DNA from 2 places in the Pseudomonas spartinae genome. Region 1 is predicted to be linked to the other one. Evidence: riboswitches for the same ligand, from Rfam matches in the RefSeq annotation. Region 1 holds a riboswitch; the other holds the start of a gene.

Region 1 (4,409 bases):
GTACGTGGTTGCGATAGAACAGCAGCGCCACCACGGGCGCGCCGGGCTGCCACTGTGCCTGCCAGTCGCCAAGCGTGGCCGGGCTGGCATTGCGGTGATAGAGGCCGACACGCGGCAACGGCTGCGGCTCCAGCCAGGTGTCCGCACGCCCCAGCCAGCGGCTGCCGATGCAGCGGAACAGCTGACGCGCATTGTCCAGCCCGCCCTGACGCAGGTACTGCCAGAGGCGCTGGCTGTCTTCTTCGGCGACGTTGCCGAGGGCGTTCAGCTCCGGGTCGGGCTTGTCATCGCCCGGCACCATGATCACCGTGGCGCCGCGTTCGCCCAGCTCCACCAGGCGCTCGACCCCATAGCGCCAGTAGCTCACCCCGCCATGCACCGAAATCAGGATGACCCTGGCGTGCTGCAGCACCTGCTCGACGTAGTAATCCACCGAAGCGTTGTTGCTCAGCTGCGCCGGGCTGGCCAGACGCAGACTGGGGTAGTCGGCCGGCAGCTGCCGCGCCGCTTCGGCCAACAGCGACAGGTGCGAATCCCCCGTGCACAGGATCACCAGCTCGGCAGGCGTCTGGCCAAGGTCGGCGATGCTGTCGGCCGGCAGTTGGGCGCCGGGCTGGGTGCGCAATAGATGCATGGTCGTTCCGTGGAGCGGGCGAAATTGTGGGTGGGGTTTTAGCCGCGACCGGGTTCGCTGCTAGTCGCGGCTAAAGCCCCTCCCACAACCACTCAAGCCAGCGCGGCTTGCAGCTCGGCCTCGATGGCCGCGCGGTCGAGCTGCTGGCCGATCACCACCAGGCGGCTGGTGCGCGGCTCGTCGGCCTGCCAGGCGCGGTCGAAGTGACGGTCGAAGCGCTGGCCTACGCCCTGCACCAGCAGGCGCATCGGCTTACCTGGGATGGCAGCGAAGCCTTTCACCCGCAGGATGCCGTACTTGGCCACGGCGTCCTTCAGCGCAGCCAGCAGGCGCGCCTCCTCGGCTTCCGGTAGTTCCACGTGGAACGAGTCGAATTCCTCGTGATCGTGGTCTTCGTCTTCATCGTCGTGATGGGTGCGACGGCTGTCGATATGCAGCTCGGTTTCGCTGTTCAGGCCCAGCAGCACGTCCAATGGCAGTTCGCCACTGTGCGCCTCGATCACCTTCACCGCCGCCGGCAGCTCCTCGGCTACTTCGGCGCGCACGGCGGCCAGCGCCTCGGCGTCGAGCAGGTCGGCCTTGTTGAGGATGACCAGGTCGGCACTGGCCAACTGGTCGGCGAACAGTTCATGCAGCGGCGACTCATGGTCGAGGTTGGGGTCGAGCTTGCGCTGCTCGTCCACCTGATCGGGGAAGGCAGCGAAGGTGCCGGCCACTACCGCCGGGCTGTCGACCACGGTGATCACCGCGTCGACCGTGCAGGCGTTGCGGATTTCCGGCCAGTTGAAGGCCTGCACCAGCGGCTTGGGCAGCGCCAGGCCACTGGTCTCGATGAGGATATGGTCGAGGTCGCCACGACGCGCTACCAGCTCGCGCATCACCGGGAAGAACTCCTCCTGCACGGTGCAGCACAGGCAGCCGTTGGCCAGTTCGAAGACGCGACCGTTGGCTTCTTCCTCGCTGCAACCGATGGAGCATTGCTTGAGGATCTCGCCATCGATGCCCAGCTCGCCGAACTCGTTGACGATCACCGCGATACGGCGGCCGCCGGCATTGGCCAGCAGATGGCGCAGCAAGGTGGTTTTACCGGCACCGAGAAAACCGGTGACGATGGTGACAGGCAGTTTGGCGAGGGTTTTCATGAAGGGCCCCGTGGCGTCGGTAAGTTCGGCGGACGGGTATGCGCAGGCAGGCACGCAGGAGCGTGCTGGCCGCGTCGGATCACCCCGTCCGAGCAAATGGCTGATTATCGAGGCAGGTCTCCTGGCTCACGGTCTGCGCGTTGCGAACCCTTCACCTTCCCGCCTGACGGCAGTGGCATATCGAAGGGCTTAAGACCGTTCACAGTTGCGGGGGCAGCCAGGGCGTCGACCCTGTTCCCTCTTAGCCTCCCGGCGATTTGCCCGGAAGAACCTCGAAAGCGAGAAGGCTACGCAGGCCGCGGCGGCCGGTCAATCGCGGTTGACCGCTGGCAGGTGCCATGATGAGCTAGGTTCCCCTCCGACACGAATGCCGCTCATGACCAGCAGCCACCTCGATCACCCCGCCGCCGCCCTCAGGGTGGTTGCCGGCCTGGGCTGTCGCCGTGGTTGTGCACAGGAGGAGCTGCTTGACCTGCTGGCTCGCAGCCTGGCCCGCCATGAGTTGACTGTGGATAACCTGGCGGGACTGGCCAGCATCGCGCACAAGCACGACGAGCCAGGGCTGCATGAACTGGCCATGCGCCTGGACCTGGGGCTGTGGTTCTTCTCCCCCGACGACCTCGCGCCCTACCAGGCTGCGAACACCGCCAGCCTGCTCACTCAAGCTAGCACCGGCAGCCCCGCCGTCGCCGAACCCTGCGCCCTGGCACTCGCCGCTCGCCTGGGCAGCGACGCCCAGCTGCTCGGCATGAAGAACCGCAGCGCCAGCGCCACCTGTGCGCTGGCCACTTTCGATAGAGAACCTGCATGACCATCTACTTCATCGGCGCCGGCCCCGGCGACCCCGAGCTGATCACCGTCAAGGGCCAGCGCCTGATTCGTTCGTGCCCGGTGATTCTCTACGCCGGCTCGCTGGTGCCCGAAGCAGTGCTGCAGGGGCACAGTGCCGAGCAGGTAGTGAACACCGCCGAGCTGAACCTTGGCGAAATCGTCAGCCTGTTGCGCGAAGCCCACGAACGCGGCCAGAACGTGGCTCGCGTGCACTCCGGCGATCCTTCACTGTACGGTGCCATCGGCGAGCAGATTCGCGAGCTGCGCACCCTGGGTATTCCCTTCGAGATCATCCCCGGCGTCACCGCTACCGCCGCCTGCGCCGCGTTGCTGGAAAGCGAGCTGACCCTGCCAGGCATCGCCCAGACGGTGATCCTGACCCGCTACGGCACCACGTCGCCGATGCCCGAGGGTGAACAACTGCACGACCTGGCGCGGCACCGCGCGACCATGGCCATTCATCTTGGCGTACGCCAACTGCCGGCCATCGTCAGCGAACTGCTGCCGCACTATGGCGCGGACTGCCCCATCGCGGTTATCCACAGGGCGAGCTGGCCGGATCAGGATTGGGTACTGGGCACCCTGGCCGATATCGAAACGAAGGTCGCCGCCAAGGACTTTCGGCGCACGGCGCTGATACTCGTCGGACGCGTGCTCGACCCGGGGGCCTTCGCCGAGTCGGCGCTGTACGACGCCCGGCACAAACACCTCTATCGCCCCGGTCACGACTGACGCCACTGATCAACTCGCCCACCGAGCAAACTGCTGGAGAAAAAACGTACAAATCGCTACAGGCCTTTAATACAAAGGCCTGGAGATACTTATCAACAGATTGTGCGTAGCTTTGTCCAAAGCAGCAGTGAATAACTCAAAGCCTCTGGATTATTTATTGATCAAAGCGCTACAACCCCTGCCATTCAAGGGCTACAGCGCTTTACCCGCAAGATACCCACAACATGATCCACACACTTTGTTAACAACCTCAGGCCTCGCTCATTGAGCGGCATACCCGCGCGGCACCTGGAACTACTCCCGACAGTTAGCGAACAGATCCAAGCCGCGCTGATATTCCTGCGTATCGACCTGCAACAGGCCGAGCATCGAGTGAAACAGATTGTCCTGGCTATACGCCTGGCTGCTGGCCTGACGCAGGCACTGCTGATCCAGCGCGAAGTCCTGTTGATAACCCTTGGAGAACCACATCAGCATCGGCACATGGGTCTGCTCCGGTGGCGCCAGCGCATAGGGCGTACCGTGCAGGTAGAGGTTGAACTCACCCAGCGACTCGCCATGGTCGGACAGGTAGATGAACGCCGTATCGAGCGTGTCGGAGTGGGCGCGTAGCGTATCGATCATGCCGGCCAGCACGTGGTCGGTGTAAGCGATGGTGTTGTCGTAGGCGTTGATGATGTCCTGCTGCGAGCAATCGTTGAGGGCATTGCTCGCGCAGACCGGCTCGAAGCGCTGAAGCGCCTGTGGATAACGCTTGTAGTAATCCGGCCCGTGGCTGCCCATCTGGTGCAGTACCAGCACCGCATCGCCCTGCAGCTGATCCAGATAATGCTGCAGACCATCGACCAGAATCGCGTCGTGGCATTCGCCATCGTTACAGAACTGCGGGTCTTTGCTGTCGCGCAGGTTACGGTTCTCGAGACGATCACAGGTGCCCTTGCAGCCGGACTGGTTGTCCAGCCAGGTGACCTTCAGACCGCTGCGCTGGAGGATATCGAGTAGACCATCCTGATGCTCGGCGACGCTGGCCGAGTAATCGTGACGGGCCATGCGCGAGAACATGCAGGGCA
Region 2 (4,409 bases), on a different contig from region 1:
CTACTGGGTCACATTTATAACGATAGAATTTGCAAATGAGCCTTATAGCGGGCATATTCGCCAGCTTGTAAATTCAATCGACACGGTCGTGCCCATGCTAAGACGCTTCGCACCCCTCGTGCCTCTTGCACTCACAGCCTTTCTCGCTGCCTGCGCCGGCCACGCGCCGCAACCGCAGATCGGCGAAGCCGCGGTCGAGCCAGTTGCTCGTCCGCTCTCCCAGCAGGTCGAGCCTGAGCCTGCCGACGATGAAATCGCCGCGCTGACCGACGACAAACCCTACGAAATGCCGCAGTTGGCTGACAGTCTGCTCGACCTCGGGCGTTCGCTGATCGGTACGCGTTATCGCTATGGCGGCACTTCGGTGCAGTCCGGTTTCGATTGCAGCGGTTTCGTGGGTTACCTGTTCCGCAAGGAAGTTGGTCTCGAACTGCCGCGTTCGACCCGTGAGTTGATCAAGCTGGCCGCGCCCAAGGTGGCGCGCGCCGATCTGGAGCCGGGTGATCTGATTCTGTTCAACGACCGTGGCCGTGGTCGCGTCAGCCATGCCGGCATCTACCTGGGCGATGACCAGTTCATCCACTCCAGCAGCAGCCGCAGCGGTGGTGTGCGTATCGACAGCCTGGACGACAGCTACTGGAACCGCAGTTACCTGCAGGCCAAGCGCGTCCTGGCACTGGCTCCGGTGGAAGAGCAGGTCGCCGCCAAGCGCCACAACTGATGGGTCACGGCGTAACCCAAGGGTTGCGCCGTTCGTCGTGAATCGGCAGAGTAGAGCGCACTCAGGCTCTGGATCGCCTCGCTTATGCCCGTCACGACCCGTGTTGCCCTCATTTCTCTCGTGCTGCTGCTGAGTGCCTGTAGCAGCCGCGCACCTTCTCCTCAGCCGACCTATATTCCTCCGGTGTCTTCTTCCGCCTATCAGGGCGGTACTGATGATGTGTTGTTTCGCGCGCTGGGGTTGGTCGGCACGCCTTATCGCTATGGCGGTAACACGCCAGAGGGTGGCTTCGACTGCAGTGGTCTGATCGGCTATGTATACCGCGATGCTGCGGGTATCCGCCTACCGCGCTCGACCCGCGAGCTGAGTGCGATGCGCACTCCGGACGTTCGCCGCGATGCGCTGCAAAGCGGTGATCTGGTGTTCTTCGCCACCAATGGCGGGCGCGCTGTCAGTCACGCCGGTATCTACGTCGGCGAGGGGCGTTTCGTACATGCGCCGTCCACGGGCGGTACGGTGCGTCTGGACAGTCTCGACAACGTCTACTGGCAGCGTGTCTACCTCGATGCCAAGCGTGTGATCACGCCCGAGCTTGCCCGCAATCCCTGACCAGCCATGGCCGAGCCCATTCGCCTGCCGCCTCAGCCCGAGGCTTGCGAGCTGTGCGCACGGCCGGTTGCGCTGACGCGTCATCATTTGATTCCCAAAGCACTGCACGACAAGGCCTACGTGCAGAAACGCTTCGCTCGCCACGCGCGGATCACGGCCACGCTCTGGGTCTGTCGCGCCTGCCATAACCAGATTCACCGGTTGTTCAGCGAAAAGGAGCTGGCGCTGACCTATAACAGCCGCGACGCGCTGCTGGGTGATGAGCGTCTGCGTACCTTCGTCGAGTGGCTGGCCACCAAACCGGCGGGCTTCACGCCCAGGCATTGAGCGGTCTCGGCGTTGACGCGCAGGGCTGCCAGCCTCTACCCTGCGCGCCTTGCTTCAGGTGCCCCGAGTTGCCGTCAAGCGCGCATGAGGGGTGAAACAGGGAAGCCGGTCCGAATGCCGGCGCTGCCCCCGCAACGGTAGGTGAGTCAAACACCGCTCACGCAGTCTGCAACGCCACTGTGCTCTGCACGGGAAGGCGCGGTGTCGAGCCTTTGGGTTCACTCACGAGCCCGGAGACCGGCCTGTCGCAATTTCACGGCATCGCGGAGGGCGTTGTCCGGCCGACGCTCCGGTTTCCCGGGGTGTGGGTGTTTCCTGTCTTCCGCTCGCCTGACCAGCCATTGGCGCCTGGGTGAGAACGTGCGGATCATCGCGACCTGCTTTCTCATCGCCGCTCATGCTGTTTAACCAACAGCAGACGCGGGTGCCTGATGTACAGGAGCACAGCATGAACGAGTCCAGCGAACGCGATGCCCGCCACAAGGCGCGCATGCAGCGCAAGAAAGCCCTGATCGACGAGAAGATCGCCCAGGCTCAGGACGAATACGGCCTGCTGCTGGTGCACAGCGGTAATGGCAAGGGCAAGAGCAGCAGCGCCTTCGGCATGGTCGCGCGCGCCCTCGGTCATGGCCTCCGGGTCGGCGTGGTGCAGTTCATCAAGGGCGCTGCCAGCACCGGTGAGGAAACCTTCTTCAGGCGCTTTCCCGAAGAGGTCAGCTACCACGTCATGGGCGAGGGCTTTACCTGGGAAACCCAGGATCGTCAGCGGGATATCGCCAAGGCGCAGGAAGCCTGGGCTGTGGCCCAGCGCCTGCTCAGCGACGAGTCCGTCGGCCTGGTCGTGCTGGACGAGCTGAACATCGCCCTCAAGCATGGCTACCTCGAACTGGACGCGGTGCTGGCCGATATCGAGGCCCGGCCGCTGCTGCAGCATGTGGTGGTGACGGGCCGTGGCGCCTTGCCGGGGATGATCGAGGCGGCCGATACGGTCACCGAGATGAGCCTGGTCAAACATGCCTTCAAGTCCGGGGTTAAGGCTCAGAAGGGCGTCGAATTCTGATGGCTGCACGTCACTGCCCGGCACTGTTGATTGCCGCCCCGGCCTCCGGCCAGGGCAAGACCACCGTGACTGCCGCCCTGGCGCGCCTGCATACGCGCCAGGGGCGGCGAGTGCGGGTATTCAAGTGCGGTCCGGATTTTCTCGATCCGATGATCCATGCCCGTGCCAGTGGCGCGCCGGTGTACCAGCTCGATCTGGCCATGGTCGGTGAGGGCGAGAGCCGTCGATTGTTGTGGCAGGCCGCAGGCGAGGCCGATCTGATTCTCATCGAAGGGGTGATGGGGCTGTTCGATGGCAAACCCTCGGCGGCCGATCTGGCGCGTCGTTTCGGCGTGCCGGTGCTGGCGGTGATCGATGGCGCAGCAATGGCGCAGACCTTCGGTGCGCTGGCCCATGGCCTGGCCACCTTCCAGCCAGACCTGCCTTTTGCCGGCGTGCTCGGTAACCGCGTGGCCAGCACCCGTCATGGCGACATCCTACGCGATGCATTGCCGCCCAGCATTCGCTGGTTCGGCGCCTTGCCGCGTAGCGCTGCGGTGGAACTGCCCAGTCGTCACCTGGGCCTGGTGCAGGCAGACGAGCTGGCTGATCTGGACGCGCGCCTGGATGCCGCTGCCGATGCGCTGGCAGCTACCGCCGACGTTGATCTGCCGCCGGCAGTGAGTTTTGCCGCGCCGGTGATTGAGCCGCCACCTGAGCTGCTGGCCGGAGTTCGTATCGGCGTGGCGCGTGACGCGGCGTTCGCCTTTCTTTATCAGGCCAACCTCGACCTGCTGCACGCACTCGGGGCCGAGCTGCATTTCTTCTCGCCACTGAGCGACCGCACGTTGCCTGACGTGGACAGCCTTTATCTGCCGGGCGGTTATCCCGAGCTGTACCTGTCCGAGCTGGAGGGCAATCAGGCCATGGCTGACGCGATTCGTGCCCATCACCGGGCCGGCAAGCCGCTGCTCGCCGAATGTGGCGGCATGCTCTACTTGCTCGATGAGCTGCGTGACAAACAGGGCGCCAGTGGGCGCATGCTCGGTCTGCTCAGCGGCAGCGCGGCATTGCAGGCCCGCCTGACGGCTCTGGCCCTGCAGGAGGTGACGTTGCCGGAGGGTGAGCTGCGCGGCCACAGTTACCACCACTCGCGGCTGGAAAGTCCATTGCAGCCACTGGCGCTCGGCCGCTGCCCGAATGGCAAACCAGTGGCCGAGGCGGTGTACCGCCTGGGTCGACTCACCGCCAGCTATATCCACTTCTACTTGCCGTCCAACCCGGAGGCAGCCGCTGCGCTGTTGCGTCCGTGACCGACCACGCTTTCAGTCTTGAGGAGCGCGCCGCGGTGTACCGCGTCATCGCCGAGCGCCGTGACATGCGCCACTTCGCCGGTGGTCAGGTGCCGCCCGAGGTGCTGGCGCGCCTGCTCGAAGCGGCGCACCACGCGCCCAGCGTCGGTCTGATGCAGCCCTGGCGTTTCCTGCGTATCAGCGATCGGCCGTTGCGCGAGGCGGCCCATGCGCTGGTGGAGGCCGAGCGGGTACGCACCGCCGAAGCCCTGGGCGAGCGTTCGGATGAATTCATGCGGCTCAAGGTCGAAGGTATCCGCGATTGCGCCGAACTGCTGGCGGTGGCGCTGATGGACGGGCGTGAAGCGCATGTCTTCGGACGACGCACCTTGCCGGAAATGGATATGGCCTCGGTCGCCTG

What was found. A riboswitch is a leader RNA that binds a small molecule or an ion and turns the genes downstream of it on or off. The one in region 1 is predicted to bind cobalamin.
Region 2: it holds a riboswitch for cobalamin, as region 1 does, so the genes downstream of both, cobO (cob(I)yrinic acid a,c-diamide adenosyltransferase) here and cobW (cobalamin biosynthesis protein CobW) in region 1, are expected to answer to the same signal.

The regions. Positions count from the first base shown of each region.
Region 1 is NZ_CBDAMB010000002.1:586,139-590,547, reverse strand. Features, by position in the region: gene cobN (cobaltochelatase subunit CobN) at 1-634, opposite strand, end outside; gene cobW (cobalamin biosynthesis protein CobW) at 727-1,776, opposite strand; cobalamin riboswitch at 1,871-2,066, opposite strand; gene ACN8M7_RS06560 (cobalamin biosynthesis protein) at 2,153-2,587, shown strand; gene cobM (precorrin-4 C(11)-methyltransferase) at 2,584-3,339, shown strand; gene ACN8M7_RS06550 (phosphoethanolamine transferase) at 3,634-4,409, opposite strand, start outside.
Region 2 is NZ_CBDAMB010000006.1:42,817-47,225, reverse strand. Features, by position in the region: gene ACN8M7_RS14480 (C40 family peptidase) at 95-721, shown strand; gene ACN8M7_RS14475 (NlpC/P60 family protein) at 806-1,330, shown strand; gene ACN8M7_RS14470 (hypothetical protein) at 1,337-1,657, shown strand; cobalamin riboswitch at 1,697-1,917, shown strand; gene cobO (cob(I)yrinic acid a,c-diamide adenosyltransferase) at 2,106-2,717, shown strand; gene ACN8M7_RS14460 (cobyrinic acid a,c-diamide synthase CobB) at 2,717-4,009, shown strand; gene bluB (5,6-dimethylbenzimidazole synthase) at 4,006-4,409, shown strand, end outside.